Regions from separate parts of the Paenibacillus sp. sgz302190 genome, predicted to be linked through region 3. Evidence: riboswitches for the same ligand, from Rfam matches in the RefSeq annotation. Region 3 holds a riboswitch; each other region holds the start of a gene.
What was found. Region 3 has a riboswitch for cobalamin ahead of metE (5-methyltetrahydropteroyltriglutamate--homocysteine S-methyltransferase). Riboswitches for the same ligand answer to the same signal wherever they lie in the genome.

Region 1: another riboswitch for cobalamin. It lies ahead of AC6RNO_RS02720 (ABC transporter substrate-binding protein); the one in region 3 lies ahead of metE (5-methyltetrahydropteroyltriglutamate--homocysteine S-methyltransferase).
Region 2: another riboswitch for cobalamin. It lies ahead of AC6RNO_RS17235 (helical backbone metal receptor); the one in region 3 lies ahead of metE (5-methyltetrahydropteroyltriglutamate--homocysteine S-methyltransferase).
Region 4: another riboswitch for cobalamin. It lies ahead of AC6RNO_RS02875 (HoxN/HupN/NixA family nickel/cobalt transporter); the one in region 3 lies ahead of metE (5-methyltetrahydropteroyltriglutamate--homocysteine S-methyltransferase).

The regions. Positions count from the first base shown of each region.
Region 1 covers NZ_JBZYAO010000001.1:631,842-639,691, reverse strand. The annotation lists gene AC6RNO_RS02740 (DUF2935 domain-containing protein) at 127-936, shown strand; gene AC6RNO_RS02735 (SRPBCC domain-containing protein) at 1,513-1,968, opposite strand; gene AC6RNO_RS02730 (DUF4261 domain-containing protein) at 2,237-3,178, shown strand; gene AC6RNO_RS02725 (DoxX family protein) at 3,301-3,696, shown strand; cobalamin riboswitch at 3,771-3,985, shown strand; gene AC6RNO_RS02720 (ABC transporter substrate-binding protein) at 4,173-5,729, shown strand; gene nikB (nickel ABC transporter permease) at 5,745-6,674, shown strand; gene AC6RNO_RS02710 (ABC transporter permease subunit) at 6,692-7,501, shown strand; gene AC6RNO_RS02705 (ATP-binding cassette domain-containing protein) at 7,498-7,850, shown strand, end outside.
Region 2 covers NZ_JBZYAO010000014.1:86,320-94,169, forward strand. The annotation lists gene AC6RNO_RS17210 (extracellular solute-binding protein) at 1-568, opposite strand, end outside; gene AC6RNO_RS17215 (Lrp/AsnC family transcriptional regulator) at 783-1,274, shown strand; gene AC6RNO_RS17220 (aminotransferase class I/II-fold pyridoxal phosphate-dependent enzyme) at 1,289-2,488, shown strand; gene AC6RNO_RS17225 (aspartyl-phosphate phosphatase Spo0E family protein) at 2,555-2,821, shown strand; gene AC6RNO_RS17230 (hypothetical protein) at 2,873-3,400, shown strand; cobalamin riboswitch at 3,463-3,669, shown strand; gene AC6RNO_RS17235 (helical backbone metal receptor) at 3,785-4,864, shown strand; gene AC6RNO_RS17240 (FecCD family ABC transporter permease) at 4,865-5,902, shown strand; gene AC6RNO_RS17245 (ABC transporter ATP-binding protein) at 5,908-6,684, shown strand; gene cobT (nicotinate-nucleotide--dimethylbenzimidazole phosphoribosyltransferase) at 6,705-7,757, shown strand; gene cobU (bifunctional adenosylcobinamide kinase/adenosylcobinamide-phosphate guanylyltransferase) at 7,793-7,850, shown strand, end outside.
Region 3 covers NZ_JBZYAO010000070.1:3,251-11,100, reverse strand. The annotation lists gene AC6RNO_RS35900 (exo-alpha-sialidase) at 1-1,156, shown strand, start outside; gene trmL (tRNA (uridine(34)/cytosine(34)/5-carboxymethylaminomethyluridine(34)-2'-O)-methyltransferase TrmL) at 1,255-1,719, opposite strand; gene AC6RNO_RS35890 (response regulator transcription factor) at 1,864-2,577, shown strand; gene metE (5-methyltetrahydropteroyltriglutamate--homocysteine S-methyltransferase) at 2,672-4,975, opposite strand; cobalamin riboswitch at 5,122-5,331, opposite strand; gene nrdF (class 1b ribonucleoside-diphosphate reductase subunit beta) at 5,397-6,365, opposite strand; gene nrdE (class 1b ribonucleoside-diphosphate reductase subunit alpha) at 6,388-7,850, opposite strand, start outside.
Region 4 covers NZ_JBZYAO010000001.1:671,242-679,091, forward strand. The annotation lists gene AC6RNO_RS02865 (ATP-binding protein) at 1-229, shown strand, start outside; gene AC6RNO_RS02870 (hypothetical protein) at 317-715, shown strand; gene AC6RNO_RS02875 (HoxN/HupN/NixA family nickel/cobalt transporter) at 823-1,626, opposite strand; cobalamin riboswitch at 1,646-1,834, opposite strand; gene AC6RNO_RS02880 (arsenate reductase/protein-tyrosine-phosphatase family protein) at 1,876-2,346, opposite strand; gene AC6RNO_RS02885 (phosphonate ABC transporter ATP-binding protein) at 2,343-3,077, opposite strand; gene AC6RNO_RS02890 (YlbF/YmcA family competence regulator) at 3,195-3,611, opposite strand; gene miaB (tRNA (N6-isopentenyl adenosine(37)-C2)-methylthiotransferase MiaB) at 3,694-5,175, opposite strand; gene pduL (phosphate propanoyltransferase) at 5,335-5,907, opposite strand; gene AC6RNO_RS02905 (2-oxoacid:ferredoxin oxidoreductase subunit beta) at 5,984-6,850, opposite strand; gene AC6RNO_RS02910 (2-oxoacid:acceptor oxidoreductase subunit alpha) at 6,838-7,850, opposite strand, start outside.

The DNA.
Region 1 (7,850 bases), on a different contig from region 3:
TGGATGTTGGCCGTATGGAATATCGTTTCATCAAAATTCCCATGCGTTTTTCAATTTATGGAATGAAGCCAAACATCCTGATCATATATAAAAGTAAACAGAAAGGAAGCTAATGGAGGGCTGCTCATGAGTGATGGATTTGTCGGTCGATCTTTGGATGAAATCCGTTTTTGGTCCCGGATTATGAAGGAACATTCGTTTTTCTTGAGCTTGGGATTTCGCCAAGAGGATACTCAACTCATCCAGGAGGCTCACCATTTTTATCATATTTTTGAAGGAATCGAAGCACAGTCGCATGCTTTGGATGAACATACGGATCCGACGACGATCCTGCAGTTTAATACGGAAGTACATACGGCTGCATCGCATATATGGGCTTTTAAAAGAAAAATATTGGGGCTTATCCTAACCTGCCAACTGCCGGGGCAAACGAATTTTCCGCTATTGGTGGATCATACCAGCAGGGAAGCGAATTATTTCCGCAATCGGCTGGAAGAATTAAACCAAGGCAATCTTGAACCGCTGCAAGATGCCATTATTGATGAAAATGTGTTCTTCCTGCGGATCATGGCCGACCATGCGAAGTTCATCGGCCACTTGTTGGATCCGTCCGAGCGAAAACTTGTCGATCAAGCACGCGATTTTAGCCATGATTTCGATCAATTATTGTTTCAAGCCAGGGATTTATCCTCCATGCGGCCTCAGTCCCAGACAGATCCATTGTTAAACCAATTCCTTGATCAGAACAGGGTATCCGTAAAATCTTTGCGCGATTTCAAAAAGACGGCCAGAGATTTAATCGACCAATGTAAAATAAAAAGCATTATTCATCCGCTATTGGCGGATCATGTATTCCGCGAGGCGGAGCGGTTTTTGGAAATAATTGAGATGTTTGAAAGGTCGTTAGCAGGGGAAAGCATTGCCGGCGGCAATTAAAAGCGTTAGAAAAGAAGAGCTATGCTTAGGCTTGGCACACCCTTCGGTAGAAGGGTTTCTTTTTTTGCCCAAAAACGTCCCTGGTAGGGTGATAGAGCGAAAATCAGCGAAAGTGCAGGCTGCCCCAAACCCCCACGTTAGAGGAGAAAGCCGTAATCTGCCCGTCTGCACGAAGAAAACCTGCAAAAATACATGAATTTGCGCCCGTGATCGCTGTACACGAAGAATTCCTGCAAAAGTGCAGGCTTTTCAGCGGGGACATGGGCTCAGGTTCACTTTCAGCGAAAATTCCTGCACTTTTGCAGGCTTTTCGCCAAAATAAGCCAATTACAGGGAAAAACCCTGCACTTTCGCAGGTTTTCTCCCTAGCAAGCTGATTTCTGCCCATTCGTGCAATTCCACGACCTGCACCGGGTGAGGCACGCGCTCAGAAAAAGCGGCTGTCCCCCAAATTAGTCACACTCGTTCCCCTAACCCTCACAGAGTGTCGCGATTGCCAAGCGAGGCTGGGAACGTCTAAGCCGCCAACCGGAAAGGAAGCCTATTCAACGAGTGACATCCCTATTCGATTCAGGGTTAGATGGAAATGGGGGACAGCGTTTTTCCCGTTTCGAGCAAACTTTTCAAGTTGCTTAGGCCGGCCGGCCATCCGTTGTTCAATCCTTCGAACGTATCCTCTTTATCCAGCAAGTCGGCGGGCAGCAGGTTTTCGTGCTTAAGCGTTAATTTTACAGCTTCTTTCATCGGTCTCAGCTCAAAAGTGACCCGTGACGGCTGCTTGCGGACGATTGGATCATTCACGTAATTCCACGTAAAGGAAAGCAATCGATGCGGTTCGCACTTCAGGATAATTCCGTGATCGGAGACTTCTCCGTTACGGGAATAGGTGATGCTTGAGCCTTCCTGCCAATCGGACTGAACATCGCTTCCAAAGAAATACTTTTTGGTAAAATCGCCGCTTGTCAGAGCTTCCCACAGTTTTTCCGGTGTCGTGGCGATGTAAGTAACATAAACAAAGGTCGTATCAGTCATTTTTATTCTCCTCCAGCTTTTCTTTAAGTTCGCGCAAAGCATCGATCCGCTGCCGCTCATACTTTCCAATCCAGCGATCGTAAATTTCCCCGATAGGGGCGGCGTTCAAATCATGCAGTTTATTTCGTCCTTGCCATTCAACGGCAACTATTATATGCAGCCTTTTGGGTGCATGTCAAGGCGGCAGAACGAGGCTTTAGACCTATCCAGAACGCAGTATAATTTGCCGATATATGGAAAGAAGAATGAGAGGATAGAGGTGCGATATATGCCTAAAGGATTTTTTTCACAGGGAGTTATGGTGCTCTTGTCGGAGGCCGTTTCGATCCGCAAAATAGAAGAGATGCTTAATCGGCGGTTCGAAATTGTAAGTATAAAGGAAACCTATGAGGAGTGGGTGTTCGGCGGCCCCAGCCTGCTTGTTCCATACCGTCCGGAAGTCAACGGGTATATTCAGGTTGACGTCGTCGACAGGCCCTGGCCGGACGACATGGGCGACCCGTCGGAGGAGGCCATGATATTCGGGGCCTGGTCAATGGGCTTTTTCGGGCCTTATACGTTCCCGAACAATTTGGAGCGCGCGGCCCAGCAGGCGTGGGGATATCCCGAAGGACGGCAGGCTTGCGCCGATCACGAGGCGTTCATCCGCATCCGCTCCACGTATACGTTTGGTCAAATGGACGATCAAGCGCCGCTTTTGCCTGAGGATTATGAATCGCTTCCTGAGCTTTTGGCCGTGACCGACATCGCCGGTGTTCTGCTTCAACTGCCCGAAGCGCTTTGCTATTTCAACCCGAGCGGGGAGTGCCTCGCTTCTACAGAGATGTTTCATGAACTGCATGAACGCTATGAACAGACGGCGCTGCCTCCGCTGGAACTGTGGTCCAATGTCAGGATGTTTAACATTCCCAGCGATGAAAACTGGCTGTTGATGGATTCGGTCGGCATGCTTCAATTGGATGTGACCGATCATGAGGCGATTTTTCATCGTCATGTTTACGACCCTGCCGAAGTCGCCAACTTTCTAAGAAACATATCGAATTATGTATACGAGAGCGGCCCCGTTATTAAAAATGGCGATACGACAGACGGGCCGGGCGGGGTCCGTTGGCAGGGCGTTTTGGCGGAGGAAGGATTGGCGGGACCGCCGCGCGAAGTAATCCGATGGTATCCGATGGACGGCAGGGAACGCCCGGCAATGCCGGAATGACCGACCGTTTTCCTGCCAATGCGGGAGAGGAATTTTTTAGAATGTAGCAATTAAGAAGAAATCTTGCCCCTGTGTTTATGATAATATGAGTGCATAACATTGCTAAGAAGGGTGAGGAAATCATGAGAACCGAAATATCAAGGGGCAGGCTCTGGACGGCGCGAATCATGAGCTGGCTGGTTATTTTGTTTATGCTGTTCGATAGCATTTTTAAGTTCATTCAACCCGTACCCGTTGTAGAAGGCACAGTTGCTCTCGGCTATGCCGAGCACCATATCGCCGTAATTGGCATACTCGGGCTGATTTCTACCATTCTGTACGCCGTTCCTCGTACATCTTTTCTGGGTGCGCTGCTGCTGACCGCTTATTTTGGCGGGGTGGTTGCCACGCATATTCGAATGGACGCGCCGCTTTTTACGCATATTTTATTTCCGGTATATTTTGCTGTCCTGGCTTGGGGTGGAGTTTGGCTGAGAGACGAGCGCGTGCGCAAACTCATTCCATTTCGCAGCAAATGATCGGTTAAGCGTGCGAACTTTCGTACATTGACATTTTCGGGTTTCATAACTAATATTAAGAGAGTTTCTCACAACTTCATATTTTGGAAATAGGTGTAGTTAAAGTTTGTATCTAAGCTTTAATCGCTTAAAAGGGAAGTCCGGTTTAATTCCGGCACGGACCCGCCACTGTACATGAGGTTCAGCCATGCCGGCTGATTTCTTTCGGAAAAGCCACTGGGCCATAAACCCGGGAAGGTCCGGAAGTCATACTCTTAGTCAGGAGACCTGCCTGTTTCAACATCACTGTTAGATCTACGGGATATTAGGGAGGTGGTTGGATGTGCTCATTTGTAAAATGTCTAAGTCCATGAACCCCTTCATGCTGAAGCGGTTTTAGCCGTTGTCTAGCCATGTACGCGTATAAAAAGCATTTCCGACTGCTTGTCTTGGGTCGGGTGTGCTTTTTTTGTTTTTTACTAAAAGGGGGATGCAAGATGAGAACAATGGAAAACAGATTTTCGCTGATTAAATGGGGAGTGATTGCAGCGGTTGTGCTTTCGCTGGCGGGATGTTCTACGCAGGACAAAACGAGCGGAACGGACACAAAGCAATCGTCCCCAGCCAAAAAGCTGACCGTAGCTTACACGTGGAAGCCTTCCGGCGTAGACCCCCACGGAGCGGACAGTTGGGACGTTATGCGTTCCGGCGCCGGTGAAACACTGGTTCGTCTCAACGAAAAGTTGGAGCCCGCTCCTTGGCTGGCCAAAGAGTGGAAGCAGGAAGATCCGACGACATGGGTGTTTAAACTGCAGGAAAACGCCACTTTTCATAGCGGAAAGGCGATGGATGCGGAAAGTGTCAAAAGCTCGCTGCAGCGCTCGATTGAGAAGAGCCATTTAGCCAAAGATTTGCTGCAGCTGAAATCCGTGGAGGTCGTCGCGCCGCATGAATTGAAAATCGTAACGGACAAGCCGAATGCCGCATTGGTATCTAATTTGGCAGATCCGTCCACGATTATCGTGGATACGGCGTCGATGGATGCGAAAAACGGTTACCCCGCCATGACGGGGGCGTTTAAAATCAAACAGTTTAACAAAGACGATTCGCTTGTCGTCGAGAGATATCCGAATTACTGGGGAGAACCGGCCTTACTGTCCGAAGTCACGATGAAATTCGTAACGGATGGCAATGCCCGTTTGATGGCGCTGCAGTCGGGCCAGGCGGATGTCGCGACCGATATTCCGATCGACAGTGCGGCCTTGTTGGAAAAGGACAACAAGACCAAGGTGCTGTCGGCTCCGTCGCTTCGGACACACATGATGCTTTTTAATATGAAATCCCTCTTGTTCCAGGATGCGGCTAACCGGAGGGCGGTAGATCAATCGATTCCGCGGGAGGCTATTGCAGGTACGGTTATGAAGGGTTACGGCACTGCAGCAAAAGGCCCATTTCCAAGCGTACTTCCGTTTGGTAAAGTAGAACGTGCGGCGCAAAACCTCACTGTCGGGCAATTGCTGACACAGGGCGGCTGGCAGAAAAATGCGCAAGGGATTTGGGAAAAACAGGGGAAACCGTTCGAGGCGACACTGTTAACTTTTCCGCAGCGGCCGGAGCTGTCCGTCATGGCCGAGGTCATCCAAAGCCAGTTATTAAAAGAAGGCATTAAGATCAACATTCGCAAAGTGGAAAATATCGATGACGCTTTGCTGAAGGATGATTGGGATTTATCGATGTACAGCATGTTAACGGCGCATACAGGCGAACCGCAATATTTTTTGAACACGTTCTACCGGTCGAATAGCGAGTCCAACGTCAGCCGGTACGTGTCGCAGCCGTTGGAACAGATTCTGGATCAACTTCTTTTGGCGTCGGATCCGGCCCAAAGAAATCAATTGGCCGTACAAGCCCAGGAAATTGTGAACACCGATCTGCCGCAGTCGTTTATCGTTCATCCCAATAATGTATTTGGCGCTAAAAAAGGCGTGCAAGGATTTACTCCTCATCCGATCGAGTACTATTACATTCATTCTAAAGTCGATATGACGGAATAACAGGTGAAGCATTCAATGATTCGCTTTTGGTTGGAACGTGTGGCCCAACTCGTCATCGTTATATTTATGGTTTCTACTTTGACTTTCATTTTGATGCGAGTATCTCCCGGAGACCCGGCTGCCATCCTGCTGAAGGCGCACGATGTGCCCGCTTCCCCGGAAGCGTTGGCGTCATTGCGCCGGCAGCTGGGGCTCACGGATTCGCTATGGATGCAGTACATCCATTGGCTGCGCGACGTTTTCACATGGCAGTGGGGTCAATCTTACGTTTCCAAAGAACCGGTACTGGATGAACTCGTCAAAAGGTTGCCCGCAACTTTAGAATTGGCTGCAGCCGGATTTGTCATCGTGGTATTCCTTACTTTTGGCTTGGGAATTACGACAGCTATTTTTTCCAACGGATGGCTGGATCGAACCGGCAGGTTTTTGGCGCTTGCGGGGTCTGTTCTTCCTTCGTTTTTGCTCGGCTTTCTTTTGATCTATTTGTTCTCCGTCCGGCTCGGCTGGTTTCCCTCCATGGGCCGCAGCGGCGCGTCCAATCTGGTTTTACCCGCAGTTACGCTCGGTCTTGGACTAGGTACTATGTATGCACGTGTTTTGCGCGCGAATATGTTGAAATTGCACGATATGCCATTTATTAAAGCTGCCAAAGCGAGAGGGCTGTCCAGAAGCCGTATTTTTATATTTCATGTGCTTAAACATGCGGTGCTGCCTCTTTTGACGATCATGGGTACGAATTTTGCGTTTATGCTGGGCGGCAATGTCATTGTCGAAACGATATTTGCCTGGCCGGGTTTGGGCAAATATTTGATTGACGCGATTGCATTTAGAGACTATCCGGTCATTCAGGGGTATGTGATCTTCGCGACTTTCCTGATCGTGTCGATTCATTTGCTGGTGGAGGCTGTACAAGTTTCTCTGGACCCGCGGCTGTCGGCCCAATAGGGGAGGGGAAACACGGATTGAATACAACATGGTCCACTTTCAACGGGAGTCTACTAACCGGAATTGGGTTGTTGACGGTTATCGTCATCATCGGGGCGGCCGCGCCCTGGCTCGCTCCTCACGATCCGCTGCAAATTGATCTATTGAACCGGCTGGCCGCCCCCAGCCTGGAATACCCTTTCGGTACCGATCATTTGGGACGCTGCGTATTGTCGCGAACGATGTACGGCATACGAACGACTGTAACGGTTGCGTGTATGATTATGGTGTTTACGGTATGCATCAGCTTGCCTATCGGTCTTTTCATCGGGTATTTGCGCGGTCGAACGGACCGCATTTTGATGCGTGCGGTTGACGGCATGCTTGCCATTCCCGACATGGTGATCACGGTTGCGGCCGTCGGCATTCTAGGCCCGAGTCTGACGAATATGGTTGCAGCTGTCATTATGGTTCGCTGGGCAACCTATGTTCGTTTTATTCGCACCCTCGTTCAAAAAGCTTGCCGCGAAGATTATATTTTGTATGCGCGTCTGTCGGGCAATTCGCACTTTCGCATTATGAGGCGCTATATTTTTCCGAAAATCGTTTCCCCGCTCGCCGCATTCGGCGCATGGGATATGGGGAGGGTCGTACTCATGATTGCCGGTCTTTCGTTTCTCGGTCTCGGCGCGCAGCCGCCGACACCCGAATGGGGAGTCATGCTGCACGATGCGACGGCATATTTCCAATTGGCTCCGCATGTCATGCTGTTTCCGGGGCTGGCGATTATGCTGTTTGTATGGGCTTGCCAGCTTATGGGAGACCGTTCCGAAAGAGGTGCAGCGTGACAGCGAACCGGAAATCTTTGTTAAGTGTCGAGAAGTTAACGATTTCACACATGGCATCCGATCCGCCAAAACCGCTTGTCCGGGAAGTATCGTTTCAATTATATCCGGGTGAAATTGTCGCGCTTACAGGGCCGAGCGGGTGCGGCAAAAGTTTGACTGCACACGCGATCGTCGGGTTGTTGGAACCGGAATTGAAAGTAACGAGGGGCCAGATGATGTATAACGGTCAAAATATCGCCGGCAACGATGACCGAGGATGGCAAAAGCTCCGCCGGGAAGAAATTGCCCTGCTGATCCAACACTCGTTGAACGGGCTGAATCCGATCCTGACGGTAAAAAAACAGATGAC
Region 2 (7,850 bases), on a different contig from region 3:
CGTTGTATGCTGCGGCGCCGGAGTACTGCGGACTCGGCATGATGCCGGCATCTTTGCTCTCAGCGGACGCCAGCGCCTTCCAGGAGGTCGGCGGCGTTTTTACTTTTTGCGTATTAATGGCCAGTACGGTCGCCATCACTTTCGTGCCCGTGTACATGCCGTCCGGGTCTGCGAGATCCTTCGGAATTTTGGATAACTCCGGCGATTTATAGGAGCCTAGCAAATTTTGCTTCTTGAGCCCTTCGAAAGTTACCGCATCGGCCAGCAGAAGCACATCCGCCTGGACTTTGCCGGCCTGGTTTTCCGCCTGAATTTTGGCGGTTACTTCCTCGGTGCCGGAACGGAAGCTTTCGACCTTCACATCGGGATACTTCTTATTGAATGCCGCCACTAGTTTGGTCACATCTTCCTCCGGTTGGGATGTATAGAAGGAAAGCTTGCCGGAAACCGGGCTTGCGGATTCTTGTTTCGGAGACGATTGGGGTGTCGATTGCGCGCCTTGCGTTGCTGCAGGTTGTCCGTTAGTTCCGCAGCCGCTGAAAATCAACAGAGCCGCTGCGCTCATCATCAAAGATCCTTTTTTTAACAAAATGGTTTCTCTCCCTACGTTTTTGTCTATGTTCTCTTCGAAATTCATTATATAAAGCGAATGTTAGACGACTGTAAATTGGGAAGGCTCGGTTTGTAAAATGCTTTTGCTCCGCCAGGATTGAATTCGGACAGCAGTTCATTGTAAGATTGAAAGATGAACATATTTCCACCAACGAAAGGTAGGGTTAACCATGGATGCTTTGAAGCTTAAAATTCTCGAAATATTGAAGGAAGACGCCCGCCGCAGCGCGGAACTGATTGCCACCATGCTGGGAACGCCGGAGGCTGAGGTAGCGCAGGCGATACGCGAGATGGAAGCGGATAAGGTCATCGTCAAATACGCCACGGTTGTCAATTGGAGCAAGGTGGATGATGAGAAGGTTACGGCCCTGATTGAAGTGCAAATTACGCCGGAACGCGGCCGCGGCTTCGATGCGATTGCGGAACGGATTTATTTATATCCGGAAGTAAGATCCGTTTATTTGATGTCCGGCGCCTACGACCTGCTCGTCGAGATCGAGGGCAGATCGCTTAAGGAAGTCGCTTCGTTCGTTTCCAACAAGCTTTCGCCAATCGACCGCGTGCTGTCGACGAAAACTCATTTTATTTTGAAAAAATATAAACAGGACGGCATTATTTTCGAGGATCAAGAGGACGATCACCGAATGCTCGTCTCGCCGTAAGGGAGAATTTCGCCATGATTAAAGATGAACCGACGGTCCGCAAGCCAAAGTCGATGACGGATTATTTGGCTCCTATGGTAAAAGCGATCCCGCCATCGGGCATTCGCAAATTTTTCGATCTGGTCAGCAACAGCAAGGAAGATATTATTTCGCTGGGGGTCGGGGAACCGGATTTTTCCACGCCCTGGCACGTTCGCGAAGCCGCCGTATATTCGCTGGAGCGGGGCCGGACCAAATATTCGCCGAATTCGGGAATACCGGAACTGCGGGAGGCGATTGCCGAATACTTGCACAATTCGTTCCAGGTAAGCTACGAGCCCGGCGACGAGGTGCTGGTGACCGTAGGAGGAAGCGAAGCGATCGACCTCGCGCTGCGGGCGCTGATTACGCCGGGGGATGAAATTTTGATCCCCGAGCCGTGCTACATCTCTTACTCGCCCATCACGACCATCAGCGGGGGGAAAGCGGTAGGCATCGAGACATTTGCCAAAGACCAGTTCAAACTGACCGAGCAATCGCTGAGAGCGGCGATAACGCCCCGATCCAAAATTTTGATTTTGTGCTATCCGAGCAATCCGACCGGCGGCATTATGACTTATGAAGACTGGCTGCCGATCGCCAAAGTCGTCGAGGAGAACGACCTGATCGTCATTTCGGATGAAATCTATGCGGAACTCACGTACGGACAAAAGCATGTGAGCTTCGCGGCCATGCCGGGAATGAAGGACCGGACCATCCTTGTGAGCGGTTTTTCCAAAGCGTTCGCCATGACGGGCTGGCGCATGGGATATGCGTGCGGGCACTCCGACCTGATTTCCGCGATGACCAAAATTCACCAATACACGGTGATGTGCGCGCCGATTATGGGGCAGGTGGCCGCCCACGAAGCTCTCAAGAACGGGCTGGAAGAGAAAGACCGCATGATGGAATCGTACAATCAGCGCCGGCGCCTGATCGTCAAAGGATTTCGCGAGATCGGGCTCGAATGCCACGAGCCGCAGGGCGCGTTTTACGCGTTTCCGAGCATTGCGGCGACGGGGATGACTTCGGAGAAATTTGCCGAAAGATTGCTGTTCGAAGCGAAGGTGGCGGCAGTTCCCGGACACGTATTCGGGCTTGGCGGAGAAGGCTTCCTGCGCTGTTCTTATGCGTATAGCGTTTCCCAGCTAAATGAAGCATTAGAACGAATAGGAAAATTCATCAAAAAAATGTAAAACATTTTAAAAAGATATTTTCAATAGGGACAAAAACTGGTATCCTTGAGGTAAGGAGGGAAGAGCATGGCTTTTATGGAATATCAACTTGCTTCATATAACAAACATTTCCAAATTCGGGAAGATGATTCCGATCGTAGCTGGTTGATCAAGCATGCTAAGAAATCCGCCTCCTTGAGTCCGCTCGAAGAAGAGATTCATTCTTTGAGACGGATGCTCGAACAGATGGTTGTCGAAGGCAAGGAAATGACTTCCGAAGCCGTCGTCGAGCTCAGCACAGTCCTCGATCAAAAAATAAACGAATATATGAATAGAGGCAAAAAAAGTCGGTGATGAGCCGGCTTTTCTTATGACCGTACAAAACTTCGGAAGGATTGAAACTGCATGAGAATCAAGCTGCTTTTAGTGAGCATCGCCATGCTGGCGGTGCTGTTGGCCGGGTGCGGAGGCCCGAAGCCTGATGTGCCTATTTTCGCCATGGGAGCGAACGGATTTCCTTCGGAAATCGGCGACAAGCTGGAAGCTTCCCTTGCGGCCAAGGTAGGCGAGAAGCCGACCGTAAAGTTCGTCTCAACGCCGATTTTTTCGATGGAAAAAATGATTGTCGAGCTTGCCGCCGGCGGCAACGGCATTCTTATTTTGCCGGACGAACAGTTTAAAGCGCTGTCCAAGCAGGCCGGGTTCGTAGCTCTTGACGACGTGATCAAGCCGGAGGATTATCCGGATGGGGTTATGGAACTAGCCGAGGACGGAAAGCCGGCGGAAAAGCATCTTTACGGCATTCCGATGGCAGGCAACAAATGGCTGAAAGAGCAGGGGCTGGAGGGCAAAGGGCTAACCGCCTTTATTCCACAAAACTTTAAACAAATCGATGAGGCCAAGCAGGTGCTGAAGGTCATCGCCGCGAAGTAATTCGCCTTCGGCTTGTACATGCCGGGAAACTCATCTATAATCGACAAAGAGATACTGAATGTTGTAGCTATGCAGCCACAGGTGCCGGCAGCTGTGCCCGATCGATCGGGCGCTGCCGCTTAAAAGGGAAGCCGGTGCAAATCCGGCGCGGTCCCGCCACTGTAACCGGGAATGTTCCTCATGATGCCACTGTTCCGATTTAGGGGATGGGAAGGCGGGGAAGCTCGATACCCGAAAGTCAGGAGACCTGCCTATGGTGCCGTACACGACTTCCTTCGAGGAAAAGGATGGCGTTAAATCAGGGAGCAGCCGGCGGCTGTCAGCTGCCTGGATTTATCGTCCCCTGCTGTTCCTTCGGGAAACGGCAGGGGATTTTTTGGCAGGATGGAAGTCCTGGAAGTCCTGACGGACGAGGAAAAGGAGAAAAGCGAGATGAAAGTGAGCTTGTGGAAAAAGACCGCGCTGCTGGCTCTTGCCGCAGCTGCGGCAATCAGTCTTGCAGGCTGCGGCAAGACAGTGGAGAAGCAGCCGGAGCTGACGGACCCGGCCAAGCTGGGAGCGGGCGAAACGAAAGCCCCGTCCGCGACGGCGACGGCTGCGTCAACCGCCAAAGCGTCCAAAAAGACGCAGTACCCGCTCAAAATCAAGGATGCGACGGGAAAAGAATTTACGTTTGACAAGGCGCCGCAGCGGATCGTATCCGTATCGCCCGCCGAGACGGAAGCGCTTTTTGCTATAGGGCTCGACAATCAGATTGTCGGCGTATCGGACCTGGACGATTATCCGGGGGCGGCGAAATCGAAGCCGAAGATGGGCGGCATTACGAAGCCGAATCAAGAGGCGGTCATCGCTGCTAATGCGGACATCGTTTTCACGGGCGTTTCGATGAAGGCCGACACTGTGGAAAAGCTTCGCGCGATGAATATCAATATGTTTAAAGTGGAGCCCAAGACGCTCGACGACGCCATTGCCGACGTGCTTACGTTCGGGGTCATTACGGATCATCAGGAACAGGCGGAGCAGGTGGCGGACAAAATGAAAGCGGACCGCCAGAAAGTGGTCAGCGCCGTGAAAGACGTGAAGCAGGCCAATAAGAAAAAGGTCTACGTCGAATTCAGCGCAGGCTGGACGGTCGGCAGCGGCGAATTTATGGACGAGCTGATTCAACTGGCCGGAGGCGTCAATGTTGCAGGGGACAAGAAGGGCTGGTACCAAATTAGCGAAGAGAAGATCATTCAGCAAAACCCCGACGTCATTCTTTTCGCGGCCGGCGTGACCGATGACAAGAGCAAAAAAACGCTCGACGCGATCATTCGCGAACGCAGCGGATGGGATCAGATTGAAGCCGTGAAAACGAACCGGGTTGTCGGCATCGATCAAAATCTGCTCAGCCGCCCGGGCCCAAGAATAACGGACGGCCTGCTTGCCATGGCCAAGGCGATTTACCCCGAACTGGTGAAGTAGATGAAAAGAAAACTGATGCTGTGGGGAGGAGTAGGAGTCTTACTCCTTCTTCTTTCTATTCTGATCAGCTTGTCTTTGGGCACGGCCCATGTCCATGTGCTGCAAATAGCCGGTATTATCGGCAAGCACATTCCGTGGCTGGGAGAGCGAATCGAAGCGGATTGGCCGCAATCTTCCGAGCAGATCATCATGAAAGTCCGGCTTCCCCGCGTCATGCTCGGCATCCTTGTGGGCGCCTCGCTGTCGGTAGCGGGGGCGGCTTTTCAAGGAGTGCTGCGCAACCCGCTGGCCGATCCTTACACGCTGGGCGTATCTTCGGGCGCTTCGGTGGGCGCAGCTTTTCTGATTTATTTCGGGCTGCAGTATTCTTGGCTTGGGCAATGGTCGATTCCGGCCGTGGCGTTCGGTACCGGGCTTATTTCGCTGCTGCTCGTGCTGAAGCTGGCGCAAATCGACGGCAAGCTCAAGCTGGAGACGCTCATTCTCTCAGGCGTGGTCATGCAGGCGTTCCTGGGCTCGATCGTTGCGTTCATGGTATCTTTATCCAACCAAGTCATTAACGAAATCGTATTTTGGCTGATGGGCAGCCTAGCATTGCGGGGCTGGTCCTACGCGGCGTTGGTAACGCCTTATTTGCTTATCGGCTTTGCGGTATTGATCGGCTTGGCCAGATCGCTGAACCTGCTCGCGCTCGGCGAGCGCCAAGCCGCCCATCTCGGGGTCAATGTCGAACGGACGAAATTGACCGCACTGATCGTTGCGACATTCGTTACGGCGGCGGCCGTATCCGTGGCCGGAGTTATCGGCTTTGTAGGACTTATTATCCCGCATCTGGTGCGCCTGTTGGTCGGCCCCGATTACCGCCTGATTATGCCCTTATCCGTTCTCGGCGGCGGAATTTATGTGCTATGGGCGGATACGTTGGCCCGCACGCTGCTGAGCCCGACGGAAATACCGCTCGGCGTCATTACCGCCTTTTTGGGGGCGCCGTTCTTCGCTTACTTGTTGAACAAAGATAAGAAAGCGCAGAGAGGTTGATCTTGATGATACAAGTCGAAAGCGTTTCGAAAAGCTTCCACGGGAAGCAGGTGCTGCAACATATGAGTTTCGAGGTCGAAGCGGGCGAATTTTTCGGCATTATCGGGCCTAACGGAAGCGGCAAATCGACGCTGCTGCGGATCATGTCGGGCATCGACCCGGCCTCCGCAGGCGATGTGCGATTGGCCGGCAGGCCGGTGGCTTCCTACAGCCGCAAGGAGCTGGCCCGCCGGCTCGCCGTGCTGCAGCAGGACGCCCTGCCGCCTGTCGGCTTCACCGTGCGGGAGGTCGTGGAGATGGGCCGGTACCCGTTTCAAAACTGGCTTGGCGAAGATTCGCAGAATGCCGGGCATTTGATTGCAAGCATCGTGGAGAAGCTCCATCTGGAACCGCTCATCGGCCGCACGGTAGACCGCCTCAGCGGGGGCGAGCGGCAGCGCGTAGCGCTAGGCAAAGTAATGGCCCAGCAGCCCAGGCTGCTGATGCTCGACGAGCCGACGACCTTTTTGGACATCGGATATCAAATCCAGATGATGGATTATGTCAGGGCATGGCAGCGGGAAGAGGGTTTGACCGTCGTAGCCGTGCTGCATGACTTGAACCTGGCTGCGCAGTATTGCAGCAGGCTGCTCGTCGTCCATGACGGCAAGCCGGCGGCCATAGGGACGCCGCAGGAAATTATAACGAGCAGGCTGATCGCAGAGGTGTACGGAACCGAACCGATCGTGCTGGAGCATCCGTTGAACCGGGCGCCGCAAATATTGCTGCAGCCCGGCAAATAACTGAAAATGCGAGGGATGAAATGATGTCTAGATTAGATCAAGAAATCAGCGCTATTCAACCGATCGATCAGGAGTTCGCCGAACTGGCCGGGCGGCATTTGGATCAGCTTACGAAACCGCCGGGAAGCTTGGGCAAGCTGGAGGCGATCGCGTGCCAGACAGCCGGCATTACCGGTGAAGTAAAGCCTGTATTCGAGAAAAAAGCCGTCATCGTGATGGCCGGCGACCATGGCGTCTGCGAGGAAGGCGTCAGCGCGTTTCCGGCGGAAGTGACGCCGCAGATGGTACTGAACTTCGTGCACGGCGGCGCGGCCGTCAACGTGCTGGCGCGGCATGCCGGGGCGGAAGTCGTCTGCGTCGATATCGGTGTAAACGCGGATCTGGAGCATCCGCAGCTTGTATCGAAAAAAGTGCGCAAAGGCACGCGCAATATGGCCCGCGAAGCGGCGATGACGCGTGAGGAAGCGCAGCAGGCGATTATGGCCGGGATCGAAGTGGTGGACGAGCTTGCCGGCAAAGGTTTCCGGCTTTTTGCTACAGGGGATATGGGAATCGGCAATACGACGGCGAGCGCGGCGATTCTTTGCGCGATGACCGGACTTGATGCCGGGATGGCGGTTGGGCGAGGCACCGGCATTGACGATGCCAGATGGCTGCACAAGCAATCCGTCGTCAAACAAGCGCTGGAAGTGAACGCCCCCGATGCCGACGATGCGCTCGACGTGCTGGCCAAAGTCGGCGGCCTGGAGATCGCCGGTCTCGTCGGCGTCATCCTCGGAGCGGCGAAGAACCGCTGCCCGGTCGTCATCGACGGCTTCATCTCTTCGGCGGCTGCGCTGGTGGCCAGCCGCTTGGCGCCGGTGTGCGCGCCGTACATGCTCGCTTCGCATTTGTCGCACGAACAGGGTCATGCCCGGCTGCTCCAGGCGATCGGCCTCGAAGCGATGCTGCAAATGGATATGCGGCTTGGCGAGGGGACAGGCGCGGTGCTTGCCTTTAACCTGATCGATGCCGCAAGCAAAATTATGCGGGAGATGGCGACTTTCGAGAGCGCGGGCGTGTCCCGCTCGTAGGAAGTTTGAGCCGAGCGGGTGCGGGAGGTCCGATCATGGCAGTATTGGTAACAGGCGGCGCGCGCAGCGGCAAGAGCGCCTTCGCCGAGAGGC
Region 3 (7,850 bases):
GCAATGCTATTTGCATCATGAATCCGACCGGATCGAAGCGCTGATTCCTGCCGCCGCGCCGACCAATCACGCCCCCGCTTTGATCGAACTGGATAACGGAGATTTGCTGTGCGTATGGTTTGGCGGATCTGACGAAGGGGCCGGCGACATTAAAATTTACATGTCCAGGCTGGGCCACCGGCAGGCGCAATGGACGTCCCCTGTCCGCCTCTCCGACGACTTTGCCAAAGCCGATCAAAATCCGTCCCTGTTTCAAGCCCCAGACGGAAAAGTTTGGCTGCTGCACACGACGATGGACACCCGCGGCTGCTCGCTGGCCGAATGGCAAGCCATGCTCAAAAGCAAAGAGGCGTCAGGGCCGTTCGCCATGCAGCATACGTCCCGGGTGCAATGCCGGATCTCCGGCGACAACGGGGAGCATTGGAGGCCTTCGGAGGCGCTGTTTGACGAGCCGGGAACTTTTTGCCGTCATCCCATTGCAGTATTGAGCAACAACCGCTGGATATTCCCCGTCTGGTACAGCAGTCTCGACGAAACGAAGCAATTCGGCCACGATTACAGCGCCGTGCACGTATCCGACGATGAGGGCCGTTCATGGCGAAAAATTGAAATTCCCGGCAGCAGAGGGAGAGTCCACGCTTCCATCGTGGAGCTTGACGACGGCAAGCTCGCTGCTTTTTTCCGCAGCCGCAATGCAGACCGGATTTATTCCAGCCGATCGTCGGACTACGGGGAAAGCTGGACCGTGCCCGAGAAAACGGCGCTCCCGAACAACAATGCGTCGATCCGCGCCATTCGCCTCCAAAGCGGCGGCATCGCCATCATTTTCAACAATTGCAGCGCAAACGAAGATCCGGATGTAACGATTTGGCCCTATGAGAGAATTCCCGTTACGATAGCGATTTCCGAGGACGAAGGAAAAACTTGGCCGTACATGCGGCATATTGACACGGGAGATCATTATTGCGGGGAAGAGAATGCGCGGTTCAACCGGAGATACGAATACCCCTTTCTCATCCAATCGAAAGACGGAATGATCCATGCCGCTTATGCATTCGGTACCCGCACGCACATTAAATACGTGAGCTTTTCCGAACAATGGGTGAAAGGCATCGAAAAAAACAAATGGCCATGGGACAATTTCCCGATGGAGTGAAAAAAGCCTGTGAACTGCCGGCTTCCTTTCGGAAACGGGCAGCTCATAGGCTTTTTTGCCGCGCCGCAGCGCCTGGACCCGGCGATCAATCCGCCAGCTTACGTGAGGCCGGCGAAACCGGTCTGCCGCAAACCTTCATATAAAATAATTGCGGCGGAGTTGGAAAGATTAAGCGACCGCACCGCATCGCTCATCGGCATCCGCATCAAAGTTCCCGGATGCGCGTTCAGGATAGAGTCAGGCAAGCCTTTGGTTTCCTTGCCAAAAACAAAGAAATCGCCGTCCTGAAATGTAAAATCCGTGTAACGCTTTTCCGCCTTCGTCGTCGCGAAGAAAAACCTCCGGTCCGGATATGCTTGCAGCACCTCGTCAAACGAATCGTGGTATTCCAGCTTTACGGAATGCCAATAATCAAGCCCCGCGCGTTTCAACGTTTTGTCGTCGGTTTGGAAGCCTAAAGGCCTTACTAAATGCAGATAAGTTCCCGTCGCCGCGCAAGTGCGGGATATATTGCCTGTATTTGCGGGTATTTCTGGTTCGACCAGCACGATATGAAAAGCCATTTCCGTCAAATTCACCTCACATTATATCCTATTATAAGAGCAGCAGGAAATCAATTTAACACAGGGATAACTTTATCTTAATATGTCGTTGATAGAATACCTTCATAATAGACTTATCATTCGATTAAAGGAGCCGACATATCGATGAAAAGAAAAATATTAGTTGTGGATGACGAGCCGTCCATTTCGATGCTTATAGAATTCAACTTGAAACTGGTAGGATACGAAGTACAGTGCGTTTACGACGGCGAAGCCGTATTTGAAGCTATCCAGACGTTCCGTCCGGATTTGATCGTATTGGATCTGATGCTGCCCAAAATGGACGGTTTCCAGGTTTGCCGCAAGCTGAGAAACCAAAACAATCTCGTGCCGATCATTATGCTGACCGCTATGCAGGACTTGACCGACAAAATCGCCGGATTGGACAACGGAGCGGACGATTATATGACCAAACCGTTCAGCCCGCAGGAGCTGATCTCCCGCATCCAGGCTATTATGCGGCGCGTGCAGGCGCTGCCGTCCACGAACGAGAACGCGCCTATGCACATCGGCCAGATTACGATCCGCTCGGATCAGCGCGAAGTTACGGTCAGCGGCACTCCGATCGAGCTGACGCCCAAAGAGTTCGAACTGCTGCTCTTCCTTTGCAAGCACCGCGGGAAAGTGCTCAGCCGCCAGCAGCTGCTGCACGGCGTATGGGACTACCACTTCCTCGGCGATACGCGGATTGTCGACGTTCACATCTCCCATTTGCGCGATAAAATCGAGAACAATGCGCGCAACCCCGAATATATCGTCACGATTCGCAACGTCGGCTACAAGCTGACCGAGCCTGCCGTGAAGGAATCGCTTGCCTAGCCGCAACTGGCGCATCCCCCTCATGAACGAAAAAGCACCCCCAGCTCTCTTTACCGGAGAGGTTGGAGGTGCTCTTTTTTACTTTTGCCGTCTATTAAGCCCGAACCGATTCGCTAAATGCTTCGCGCGCCTGACGGGCCGCTTCCACCATATGCCGCAGAGAGGCTTCCGTCTCTTCCCACTTCCGCGTTTTCAGGCCGCAATCGGGATTGATCCAAAACAATTCCGGCTGCAGCGCCCGGAGCGCCCGCCCGATCATCTCGGTCATTTCCTCCGCTTGCGGCACGCGCGGACTGTGAATGTCGTACACGCCCAGACCGATGCCGTGATCGTAGCCCTGCAGCTCAAAGCTTGAGATCAGCTCGCCGTGGCTGCGGGACGTTTCAATCGAGATCACGTCCGCATCCAATGCGCGTATGGAATCGATCATATCATGGAACTCGCAGTAGCACATGTGGGTATGAATTTGCGTCGTATCCTTGACGCTGGAAGTGGCGATGCGGAACGCTTTGACCGCCCATTCCAAATAACTCTGCTGATCCTTCGCCTTCAGCGGCAAGCCCTCTCTGAGCGCCGGCTCGTCAACCTGAATCATCTCGATGCCTGCGCTCTCCAACGCTTTAACTTCCTTCCGCAGCGCCAGCGCGATCTGGTTCGCCACCTGTTCGCGGCTCAAATCGTCTCTGACGAACGACCAGTTCAAAATCGTGATCGGCCCGGTCAGCATGCCTTTAACCGGAAGAGCCGTCAGCGACTGGGCATAGGCGCTTTCCTTCACCGTCATCGGCGCCGCGAATGCGACATCCGCGTAAATGACGGGCGGCTTGACGCAGCGGGAGCCGTACGATTGCACCCAGCCGTTCTGCGTAAAGGCGAAGCCGTCCAGCTTCTCGCCGAAATATTCCACCATGTCCGTGCGTTCGAACTCACCATGGACGAGCACATCCAGGCCGATCTCTTCCTGGATCTTGATGCAGCTGGCGATCTCCTGATCGATGAACGCTTCGTACTTCGCCGTGTTCAGCTCGCCCTTCCGCCATTTCAGGCGGGCGCTGCGTACCTCCGGCGTCTGCGGGAAACTGCCGATCGTCGTCGTCGGCAGCAGCGGAAGCTTCCAGTGAGCGGCTTGCAGCGCAAAGCGCTCGGCAAACGGCAGACCGCGCGTATGCGAGACTACCTCAAGCCCGGCCAACTGCGCGGCTACATCCTGGCGGTTCCGCTCAGGCAGCGCGCGGAAGCCGGCAAGCGCCTCCCGGTTCCACTGCCACTCGGCCGCAGCGGATTCCTGTCCGCCTGCGAGCGCCTGGCCGAGCAGCCTCAGTTCGACCAGCTTCTCGTTGGCGTAAGCAAGCGCCTGCTTTAATGCGGCGGGAAGCTTCGTTTCCCGCACAACGGTTACAGGCACATGCAGCAGGCTGCAGGACGGCTGGAGCACCAGCCGCTCGTGCGGTACGTGTGCCGCAAGCTTTTGCGCCAGCAGCAGCTTCGCTTCCAGGTCGGCGCGCCATATGTTGCGCCCGTCGATAATGCCGGCGCCAAGACGCTTGTCGGCCGGAAATCCGTGCGCCTCCACAGCCCGTAAATTGGCCCCGCCATCGTGCACGAAATCCAGTCCGATGCCTTGAACAGGCAAGCGGACCACCCGCTCATAATGCTCGACCGCCTCAAAATACGTCTGCAGCATCACGTTCAACCCCGGCACTTCCCGATGGATGGCGCCGTAAATTTGCTCCACAAGCTCAAGTTCCTCCGCGGACGGATTCGTCGTCAAGGCGGGCTCATCGATCTGCACCCAAGCGACGCCTTCTTGCGCCAGTTCCTTCAACACCTGCAAATAGACCGGCAAAAACTGCCCGACTTTCTCGCCGAGCCGCGAAGCCGCGAACCCCTTCGACAGCTTGAGGAACGTGTACAGCCCGACCAGCACAGGTTTGCCTTCGACGTCCGCCCTGGACTTGGCAAAGCGGTACGCCTCCAGCGGTTTGTTGTATGTTAACGTTGGTGCGTCCTCCCCGATTTCCGGGACGATGTAGTGATAATTCGTATTAAACCATTTTGTCATTTCACAGGCCGCGCCCTGACTGTTCCCGCGCGCCATCGCGAAATAAGTGGCAAGCGGCACGCACCCTCCCGAATGCGCGAACCTCGCCGGAACGATACCGAACATGACCGCCATATCCAGCATCGAATCGTAATAAGTGAAATCGCCTACCGGGATTTCGTCCAGCCCCGCATATTTTTGAAATTGCACATGCGCGAGCTGGATCCGCTCCATCTCCGCCACTAAGTCCTGCTCGCTTATTTTACCGGACCAGAACGCCTCCAGCGCTTTTTTCCATTCCCGGTCCTCACCGATTCTCGGATATCCCAAATTGCCAATTTTTATTGCACCAGCCACTTAAGCTCGCCTCCGTTTTCCTTATTTGTACTTTCTGAGCGGAACACAAAAAAGACGTCGTTCCCTCAAAAAGACAAAGGGAAAGACGCCTCGCGATTATACTTATCGGTTGCCATCTAACACCTCCCTATCTCCCGTAGGTAAAAGCAGTGTCGTTGAAACAGGCAGGTCTCCTGGCTATCAGCGTCATCATCGGCAGCAGCCTTCCCGGTTATTCATTCAACCAGTGGCGATGTTTGCTGCGACTCTTCTGTTACAGTGGCGGGACCGCGTCGGCTTTGCACCGAACTTCCCTTTTAAACTCAAGCCCAAGAACGATTCATTCGGGCGAGAGCACCTGTCTCCACAATATGCAATTGTCTGCTTACATTCGATACAATGTATAACTATACATGAATATTAATTTTTATACAAGCTTTTCTTACAAATTGTCAAAAACAAAATCGTCGTCATTCAGCGGCTCCACATGAATCGTGCGAACGTAGCCGTTGCCTTTTTTGGAGAAAAAGTCGTGCTGCTTCGTCTTGGTGCTGAGTCCGTTCAGCACGATCGGATTGATCTCCTCTTCCGGGAATGCAGGGTCGAGCCCGAGATTCATAAACGCCTTGTTCGCGTTATAACGCAGGAACGCCTTCACTTCCCGGTCCAGGCCGATCGCGCTGTACAGATCCTCCGTGTACCCTTCCTCATTCGCATGAAGCTCCTTCAGAAGCGCGGTCAAAGTCTCGTAAGCCTCGTCCTGCTCCTGCGGCGTCAGCTCCTCGTACACTTCCTGGGCAAGCACGCCCACATACAGCCCGTGAATGCTTTCGTCGCGCAAAATCAGATCGATGATTTCGCCGCTGCTAGTCATCTTGCCTTGGCCGGCCAAATACAGCGGATAGAAAAAGCCGCTATAGAACAAATAGCTTTCAAGCAGCACGGATGCCGCCATAGCCAAATACAGATCCTTGCGGGTGTGAATGCCGTCGTAATATTTGGCAATCGTATTCGCCTTGAACTGCAAATACGGATTTCGCTCCACCCAGAGGAAAATGTCGTTGATCTCCTCCGTCGTAGACAGCGTCGTAAAAATGCTGCTGTACGATTTGGCGTGAATTTGCTCCATCATGCCCATGAAGCTGAGCACCGCTTTGCGCTGCAGCCCGTCCACATGCTCCAAAATTCTTGGCATCCCTACGCCGCCCTGCATCGTATCGAGCAGCGTAAGCCCGCCCAGCACTTTCATATACAGGTCGCGCTCCGCTTCGTTCAGCGTCATCCAGGACATTTTATCGTCAGACAGAGGAATTTCTTCGTCCGTCCAAAACTGCATAATATTTTGATTCCAGAACGTGATCGTAAAATCGTCGTCAGGCCGGTTCCAGTTGACGGCTCTCTTGGTGGTCATCTTGTATTCATTCCCCTTCCCGTTACACCGAACAGCTGACGCACTCTTCAACGGAGAGCTGGTTCGTCCGCGTGTAATAGAGCGATTTTAACCCGACGCGGGCAGCGTACAAATAATAGCGCGCAAGCTGTCTGGTCGTCACATCGCTGTTGACATGAAGCACCGTCGAAATGCCTTGATCGACATGCGTCTGGATTTCGGCAATCAGGTCAAGAATTTTGAATTGGTTCATTTGATACGCCGATTTATAGAAGAAGAAATTGTCTCTCCGCAAATACGGCATCGGGTAATACGTCGTCGAGTTCGCGTACGTCCGCGTTTCGATCGGCTCGACGATCGGCATGACGCTGGAAGTCGCATTCTGGATGTACGAAATGCTTTGCGTAGGAGCGATAGCCATTCTGTACGCATGGTAAAGCCCGTGAGCGCGCACTTCTTCCTTCAGCTTGGCCCAATCGTCCGGAGAAGGAATCTGCATGCCCTCGAACAGTTGTTTCACCTTGTCTGTGACCGGGCGGTAATCGGTTTGCAAGTAGCGGTCAAAATAAGCGCCGCCGGCATATTCTGAAAGCTCGAACCCGTCGAACGTCTCGCCCTTCGACTTCGCGATCTCCATGCTTTTTTCAATCGAGAAGAAATTCATCGCCATGAAAAACGTGCGGACAAAATCTTTCGCTTCTTCGCTCTCATAACTGATCTTGTTTTTGGACAAATATCCGTGCAGGTTCATCGCACCCAGTCCGACCGAGTGCAGCTCGCGGTTCGCCTTCGCTACGCCCGGCGCGTTGGCGACCGTCGTCATATCGCTGACGGAGGTCAGCGCAATCATGCCCTCGTGCACCGATTCGCGCAGCTTTTTCAGATCCATGACATTCGCTATGTTCAAGGAAGCCAGATTGCAGCTAATATCTCTGCGAATCAGGTTCTCATCGCCGTAATCGCCGATTTCCGACGTCTCTTGCAGCTGAAAAATTTCCGTGCAAAGGTTAGACATCTTGATCGCGCCGATCTGCTTGAGCGGGTGCGCCAAATTCGCATTGCTGCGGTTCATCATGTAAGGATAGCCGGATTCCAGCTGCGTCGTGGCGATTTTTACGAGCATTTCGCGGGCGCTCATCACCGGTTTCTTTTTGACTCTAGGGTCCGCCAGCAGCGTGTCGTACATCTCGTCCATGTCCATATCGTCAAGGTGCTTGCCGTACGCTTTGTATACCGTATAAGGCGCGAACACATGCAGCGGCTGGTTCTCTTCGGCCAGTTTGTAGAACTTATTCGGCACGATCAAACCGATCGACAGCGTTTTGAGGCGCGACTTTTCGTCCGCATTGATTTTTTTGCTGTCCAAAAATTCCATGAGGTCCCATCCGAAGATGTTGTAATACGCCGCTCCGGAACCTTTACGCTGGCCCATCTGATCCGCATAGGAAAAAGCGTCCTCCATAAGCTTGAGCACCGGCATAATGCCTTTGGCCGCACGCTCGACGC
Region 4 (7,850 bases), on a different contig from region 3:
GCACCTAACCGAATCTACCATTCATGTTTGGATATCCGATACCGGGGTCGGCATGAGCAAAACGCAAATCAATTCGTTAGGAATGCCGTTCTATACGACCAAAGCGGATGGAACCGGCCTGGGCCTCGTCGTTGTCATGAGCATCATAAAGTCGATGAACGGCAAAATTTCCTATTCCAGCAATCCGAATAAGGGCACCGTCTGTCTGATTCAATTTCAGGCCGGATAACGATTGATAAGCTTCCGTTAACAAGTCCGCCGGATTGTGGTATTCTGATAGAATAGCGATCAGCAGAATAGCGAAGGAGGCTGTCCCATGAATCCGGATTTTATTCAGATCAAATCGCTTGAGGGCGATCTTAAGATGTCCCACAAAAAGAAGGATTACGGGCTGACGGTTTCCACGAGAGAACTGGTCCTTCATAAGCCGCACGTGAATTATTACTTCAAGCTTGAAGATATGATCAGCATCGTGCCCTATGACGTGGGAGCTATGAAAGCAATCACTTTTGTCAATGCGCGATCCAAGAATCAGGAGTCCGCTTCACTCACTCCCGGTTCGGAGCACTTTAGAATTTATGTTCACAAAGCGACCGTTCATAACAGAAGCGGAATTTTCCTTCTGGGACCTACGGATGTTATCATTCCGATTCATAAGAGTATGCTTCAGGCGATATCCGAGTGCGTGCAGAACGCCGGGTTAACAGCACTGTAAATACTCATGCATGCGAAAAAGGCAAAAAAGGCATCTTCCCCTCATCCGGTAGGGTAAAGATGCCTTTTCGTCAACAGCGGTTTCCGCGGAACGTTCCGCAGCCGTCGCTAACTGAGCGAACGCGATTCCTGTTTGGCACGTATCGTGACGAACACGAAGCAAAGCAGTAAAAATACAAAGATGCCGATGCCGACGATTTCGAAATCGAGTTCGGCCCACGGATTGAAAAACGTAAAAGCTTCGTAGAACGAAACCCCGTAAGCAAGAATGACGATCACCCATCCGATCAGCCTTGAAGCCGACTGCCCCAGCTTTCCGGAATGATGAATCATCCGGTAAGCAATCAGCGAATCCAGCGTATCGGTCAGCATCATCCCGAACATAAACACAAGCCCCAAAATAACGGGCATGTATTCGATTTTATTGCTTGCGGCAATCGCCCAAACAGACGTTTGGCTAATCGTTTCGGCAGCCAATGCGAAAATCGCGCCTACCAAAATAATTAAAAAAGGATTGGTTGTCCCTTTGGCGACTTTATCGATAAATTTCCCTTTGTATCCTTTAATTTGAAAGCTCTCGTTTTTGTATTTCGAACGCAGAAGATTATAAATATTGATCGTTCCAATGAGGAAAAGCGACAATATCGAAATCCATGTTGCGAAAGTATCGAAGTAATCGGGAAACTCAAAATCTTTGATGAACATCCCCAAAACAATCGCCATACTGGCCACTACCGCCCCATGGCCAAAAGAAAACAAAGTGCCTACCCAGCGGGCGATCGGGCTTCCCATCCGCCAATTATAGCGGGTTTGTCCGTCAATAAAAGCCAAATGATCCGCGTCCAAGCCATGACGCAATCCCAAAGCAAAAACAAGAAAAATAAGCGATACGGTTGACAATGTACTCACCATTCCTTTTCTCCGAAGGCATTTTAAGGTGTACGGATAGGTAGGTCTTCTGGCTCCCGGATCAATGCCTCTCTTCAGTCTTCCCCAGCATGCGGCTGAGTGACGTTATTGAAGAAGGCTCCCCGGTTACAGCGGCGGGACCGCTCGGGAGTTGCACCCGATTCCCTGTTACCCCTTGCTTGGCAAGGGCACCTGGCCGTAAACGTATTTGGTTGTAAAAAACGCGCAATTTTCAGGACGTCCGAGGCTAGGCTATATGCCTTCCCTGCTTCGGATAAAAGCGAGAAGGCGCTCGCAGCTGCTGTCGACCATCTCGTACACTTCTTCAAAATTGCCTGTGTAGTATGGGTCGGGGACGTTGCCGCCGCCCTTATCCGGGGCAAATTCCAACAGTTTATGAATGGAGGCGCTATGTGCATCCGGAGCAAACGATTTTAAATTCGTTATGTTGCTGTCATCCATGGCAATGATATATGTAAACTGTTCAAAATCGCCTGCCTTCACTTGCCTGGCAGTCAGTCCGTGATGATCGATGCGGTGACGGTCCAAAATTCGTTTCGTTCCCTGATGCGGCCGCTCTCCGGTGTGCCAGTCCCCCGTGCCCGCGGAATCAACAACGATACGCCCATCCAGGCCGGCCTGCTTCACTTTATGGCGAAAAACAGCCTCAGCCATAGGCGAGCGGCAAATATTGCCCAAGCATACGAATAGCACTTGAATCATGGCGCACCGAAAATAAGCTGTTTTTCTCGCATCGTAAGCCCTCTGGCAGGGATGTCAAGTACGATTTTGCCTTCCGCCAATCCCCAAATCCGCGTTGCGTACCGCTCCGCGAGCTCGACCTGGTGCAGCGCGGCGATGACCGTCAAATTGCTTTCCTTGCATAAGGATCGCAAGTCGTTCATGATGTATTCCGTCGCTTTCGGATCCAGGCCCGACACCGGCTCGTCGGCGACCAGCACTTTAGGTCCATGGATGAGCGCTTTCGCGATCGCAACCCTTTGCTGCTCGCCGCCGCTTAATTGGCTAATTTTTTTATCGCCTTTGTCGAGCAAGCCTACTTTTTCCAAATAGTCCATCCCGATAACATGCTCATCGCGTGAAACGGCTCCCGTTAAAATACGGATCGGCGTTTGATAAAATTTCCCCATCATGACATTCTTGATAGCGCTTTTATTTCTATTCAACGCCGGCTTTTCCTCAAGAAAAGCGAAATCTTTGCCGAGCTTCCATCGATCCAACAGCCCGGGCGTCGTAATATCGTTCGACTGGTAGATGAGCTGGCCGGACGTCCATTTTTCCTGGTGGCTGATGCAGCGCAGCAGCGTCGTTTTCCCGCTGCCGCTCCCTCCCACCACTGCGATGAATTCCCCTTCATCGACGCGAAAGCTGATCTGAGACAGCACTTTATTGTCCGGCGGATAAACTTTGCTTAAATTTCGTACCGTGATCATGACACCGTCTCCTTAACATTGTGCTCAACATGAACTTGAACCCGTAAGCTATTGGCAAAAATCGCCCATCTAGCGGCATCTGGCCTGACAAGAGGGCGATTTTCGGTTTCATTCACTTTATTCGCTGCAGCTGCTCGGACTCGACGCTTGGCCCGCTTCCACATTGATTTTATCCGAAATCGTATCGCGGACGACCGACATGACAAGCTGAAGCAAATAGTTAATGTCTTCCTGAGACTGTTTAAATTCGCTCACGATAGGAATCCCGTCCAGCTCATCCTGCAATTCATCGATCTCTTTCTCGATTTTATCCACCATTTTGGCGTTTTGAAACTTCTCGAAAGCGACGATTTCCTTTTGCTTTTTCTTGATTCCACTGATCAGCTTTTGAATATGCTCATTACCGGAAATTTTTTTCTCCGCTTGCTGGTAAAACTGCACCTCGTTCGAAGTCGTCAGCAGTTCCGCAAGCTCTTTCGCTTTGGCCAAAATATCCTCACGAACAATTAATTCCGTATTCGTATAATGCTCCATTTCAAACGCATGGGGATGATGGTGACTATGTTCCGACACGACTGCACGCTCCAATCTTCAACCTCACTATTGACAAATCATTTTATATGGACATCTTTAGCGGCGCTTCCACGATTTCGCCTTTCAGCACCCAAGTCTGCGCATGAGTGATTCGGACATGAATCAATTTACCGTACAAATCCTTAGATCCCGTAAAATGAATCAGCTTATTGGTCCGGGTGCGTCCGGCAAGGACGTCCGGGTTGTTCTTGCTCTCCCCTTCGACCAATACTTCCACAATTTCACCCTGCAGCTTCTCGTTGCTTAATTTGCTGTATGTGTTAAGCAATTCGTTCAGGCGGTACAAGCGCTGTTTCTTAACGTCCATTGGCACGTTATCTTCCATGCCCGCCGCCGGCGTACCTTCGCGAGGCGAGTAGATAAATGTGAACGCGGAGTCAAACTCCACTTCCTTTACCAAGGAAAGCGTATCCTCAAACTGCTCGTCCGTTTCGCCGGGGAAACCGACGATAATATCCGTCGTCAATACGGCACCCGGTATCGCCGTTTTAATTTTGCGAACCAGTTCCAAATATTGTTCCCGGGAATACTTGCGGCTCATTTTTTTCAAAACTTCCGTATTCCCCGATTGGACAGGCAAATGAATGTGCTCGGCCAAATTGCCGCCTGTGCCCAACACTTCCACCAAATGATCGTCAAAATCCCGGGGATGCGAAGTCGTGAATCGAATCCGCGGCACGTCGATCTTCCGGATATCGTTCATCAAATCGGCAAACGAATACGACATATCCTCGAAATCTTTGCCGTATGCGTTCACATTTTGACCGAGCAGCGTGATCTCCTGAAAACCGAGACGTGCCAGATCCCTCACCTCGGCAAGGACGTCCTGCGGCTTTCTGCTTCTCTCTTTACCGCGTGTATAAGGAACGATGCAGTACGTGCAAAACTTGTCGCAGCCATACATAATATTCACCCAAGCCCGGATTCCTTCCCGCTTCTTGGGCAAATTCTCGACGATGTCGCCTTCCTTGGACCAAACCTCGACAACCATTTCTTTGTTGAAAAAAGCGTCCCTCAGCAAAGTCGGCAGGCGATGAATATTGTGCGTGCCAAAAATCAGATCGACAAAAGCGTGCTTTTGCATAATCCGGTTGACAACCGCTTCCTCTTGAGACATGCAGCCGCATACGCCAAGAACAAGTCCCGGCTTCTCAGCCTTAAGAGCTTTCAAGTGCCCAAGCTCGCCGAACACTTTGTCTTCCGCGTTCTCTCTGATCGCGCAGGTGTTGAGCAAAATAACATCGGCCTGGTACTTGTCTTCGGTAGATTGGTAGCCCATTTGCTCCAGCATGCCCTTCATCACTTCGGTATCATGCTCGTTCATCTGACAGCCAAAGGTGCGAATCAAATAAAATTTATTTGTGCCGAACTCCTGCATCTCCTCAGGAATGGTGAAATCATAATGAACGGCGATCTCTTCTTTTCCGCGCTTCTTGGCATCTGTCAATGAAGGAGGCTGAAAATATTGGGAATAATCCTTGACGGATTTCGCATTGTTAGCCATTTTCCTTACTTCCTCCTAAGAGCTCCCCTAGTGGAAAGCTTTCTTCGTAAGCTTGCACTGCACATGCTCTATAAATGTAAACATGTAGATATTATTATACCATTATAGATGTGCATAGACAAAAGGAAAATGGCGTATTCGTGAAAATGACGAATTTTCCTAATTCAGCAGTTCCGCAAAATCGCCGGTCTTGACGCCCGATGCATTTCCTTCGTCCGTGTCAATATGCATATCGAGCGCAAATTGGTCGGAAACTCTGGCAATGACGTCTTCGAATATTAAAGGGCGCTCCCCGTTCATTTTGACGCGCAGCAATTGCTTGTCCGCGATGCCCCATTTTTCCGCATCTGACGTATGTAAATGAATATGTCTCGCAGCTACGATGACACCGCGTTCCAGATCGACTTCTCCCTGCGGTCCTACAACTTTCAGACCCGGAGTTCCTTCAATATTTCCCGACTCGCGCACTGGAGGGTTGACTCCCAGAGAGAACGCATCCGTACGCGATACTTCGATTTGAGTTTGGCTGCGCGCCGGACCCAAAATGCGCACTTTATCGAATTTCCCCTTCGGACCGATCACCGCAACGGTCTCTTCCGCCGCGTACTGTCCGGGCTGGGATAAAGGTTTCATGCTTGTAAGCTGGTAGCCTTGTCCGAACAAAAGTTCGATATGCTCTTGGGATAAATGAATATGGCGAGCCGAAATGCCTACGGGAACTAATTTACTCATCGAAATCGTCCTCTCTGTTTACCGCCCAATAAAAAGGACACACGGAGGATCCCCGTATGCCCTTAAGGTGCAGTTGTTATTTAAATTCTGCAAGCAGCTTTTCGAATTCCGCTTCGGAAATCTTCATATTCTGTTTCGCAAGACCTTCCTGCGGGAAGTTTGGAACCATATCTTCATAGCTCTTTTTAGCTGTGTTCTGATATATTATACCAGTCAACATGCTGTGTGTTTCCATGATTTTTGTCATAGCCATAACGCGGTTCGTCGGATCGTAGTCCGGAATTTCGTCCAGGTCTACGATGTTTTCTTTGAACCAGTCATAAGTATTTACTTTATTGAACGTTACGCAAGGGCTGAATACGTTAATCAAAGAGAAGCCTTTGTGATTCAATCCCGCTTCAATAACGGCAGTCAACTGTTTCAAGTTGCTGGAGAACGATTGCGCTACGAATGTCGCTCCGGCAGCCATCGCTACTTCAAGCGGAGACAGCGCGGACTCAATGGAACCTTGAGGCGTGCTTTTCGTTTTGAAGCCTTCGGCGCTTCGCGGCGAAGTTTGGCCTTTGGTCAAGCCGTAGATTTGGTTGTCCATGACGATGTAAGTAAGGTCGATGTTACGACGGATAGCATGTACGGTATGTCCCATACCGATTGCGAAGCCGTCCCCATCGCCGCCCGAAGCGATAACCGTCAGATCGCGGTTCGCCATTTTTACGCCCTGCGCGATTGGCAGGGAACGTCCGTGAATACCGTGGAAACCGTATGCGTTGATGTAACCGGAAATACGTCCGGAGCATCCGATACCCGAAACAATCGCCAAGTTTTCCGGCTCTAAGCCTACGTTAGCCGCCGCTCTTTGAATCGCCGCCTGTACGGAGAAATCTCCGCATCCCGGACACCAGTTTGGCTTTACATTGTTGCGAAAATCTTTTAACGTTGCCATGCGAGGGTCAACTCCTTACATTTTTGTTCAATTTCGGCCGGCAAGAACGGATTGCCGTTATATTTAAGAACGTTTTTAATTTTATCGGCGTAACCGACATGCAGCTTGATTTGATCTGCCAATTGACCTGTCGCGTTGTTTTCTACGACGATAACGGTTTTTGCTTTCTCGAGATAAGGAGCAAGCTCAGCCGCAGGGAACGGATGAAGCAGACGAACCGTAGCATGGTTGGATGTGATGCCCTCTTTGGCAATACGGCTTCTTGCTTCGTCGATCGTACCGCCTGTGGAACCCATGCCGATAATCAGCAGGTCCGGATTCTCGTGCGGAGCATCGACTTTGATCGCGTCCGTTACTTGAATGTTTTTCAGCTTCCCAAGACGCTTATCCATCATTTTTTGACGGTTGTCGGTGCTTTCCGAAGGGCGGCCCGTTTGATCGTGCTCAACCCCTGTAACGTGGTGAAGACCGTGTTTCGTTCCTGGAAACACACGCGGCGAAATGCCGTCAGCGGTAAATTCATAGCGTTTGAACAATTGATTTGCTTCAACCTCAGGAGCATCGGTAACAAGATTTCCGCGATCGATCACGATGCGGTTGTAATCCAACTGCTCGGCGGACTGCTTGCCCAAGGACAATTGCAGGTCCGTTACCAGAATGACCGGGCATTGGTATTTCTCAGCCAGGTTGAAAGCTTCAATCGTATCATAGAAGCATTCTTCGATCGTGCTTGGAGACAGCACAATTTTCGGAATTTCGCCGTGAGTTCCGTAAATCATAGCGTTGATATCGGATTGCTCTTGTTTCGTAGGCAGACCCGTACTTGGACCGCCGCGCTGCGTATCTACGATAACGACAGGCGTTTCGGTCATGCCGGCAAGACCGATTGCTTCCATCATCAAGGAAAGACCGGGACCTGCGGACGCAGTCAGAGCGCGCACGCCGCCGAAGTTGGCGCCGATAGCCATCGTACAAGCTGCGATCTCGTCTTCGGTTTGAA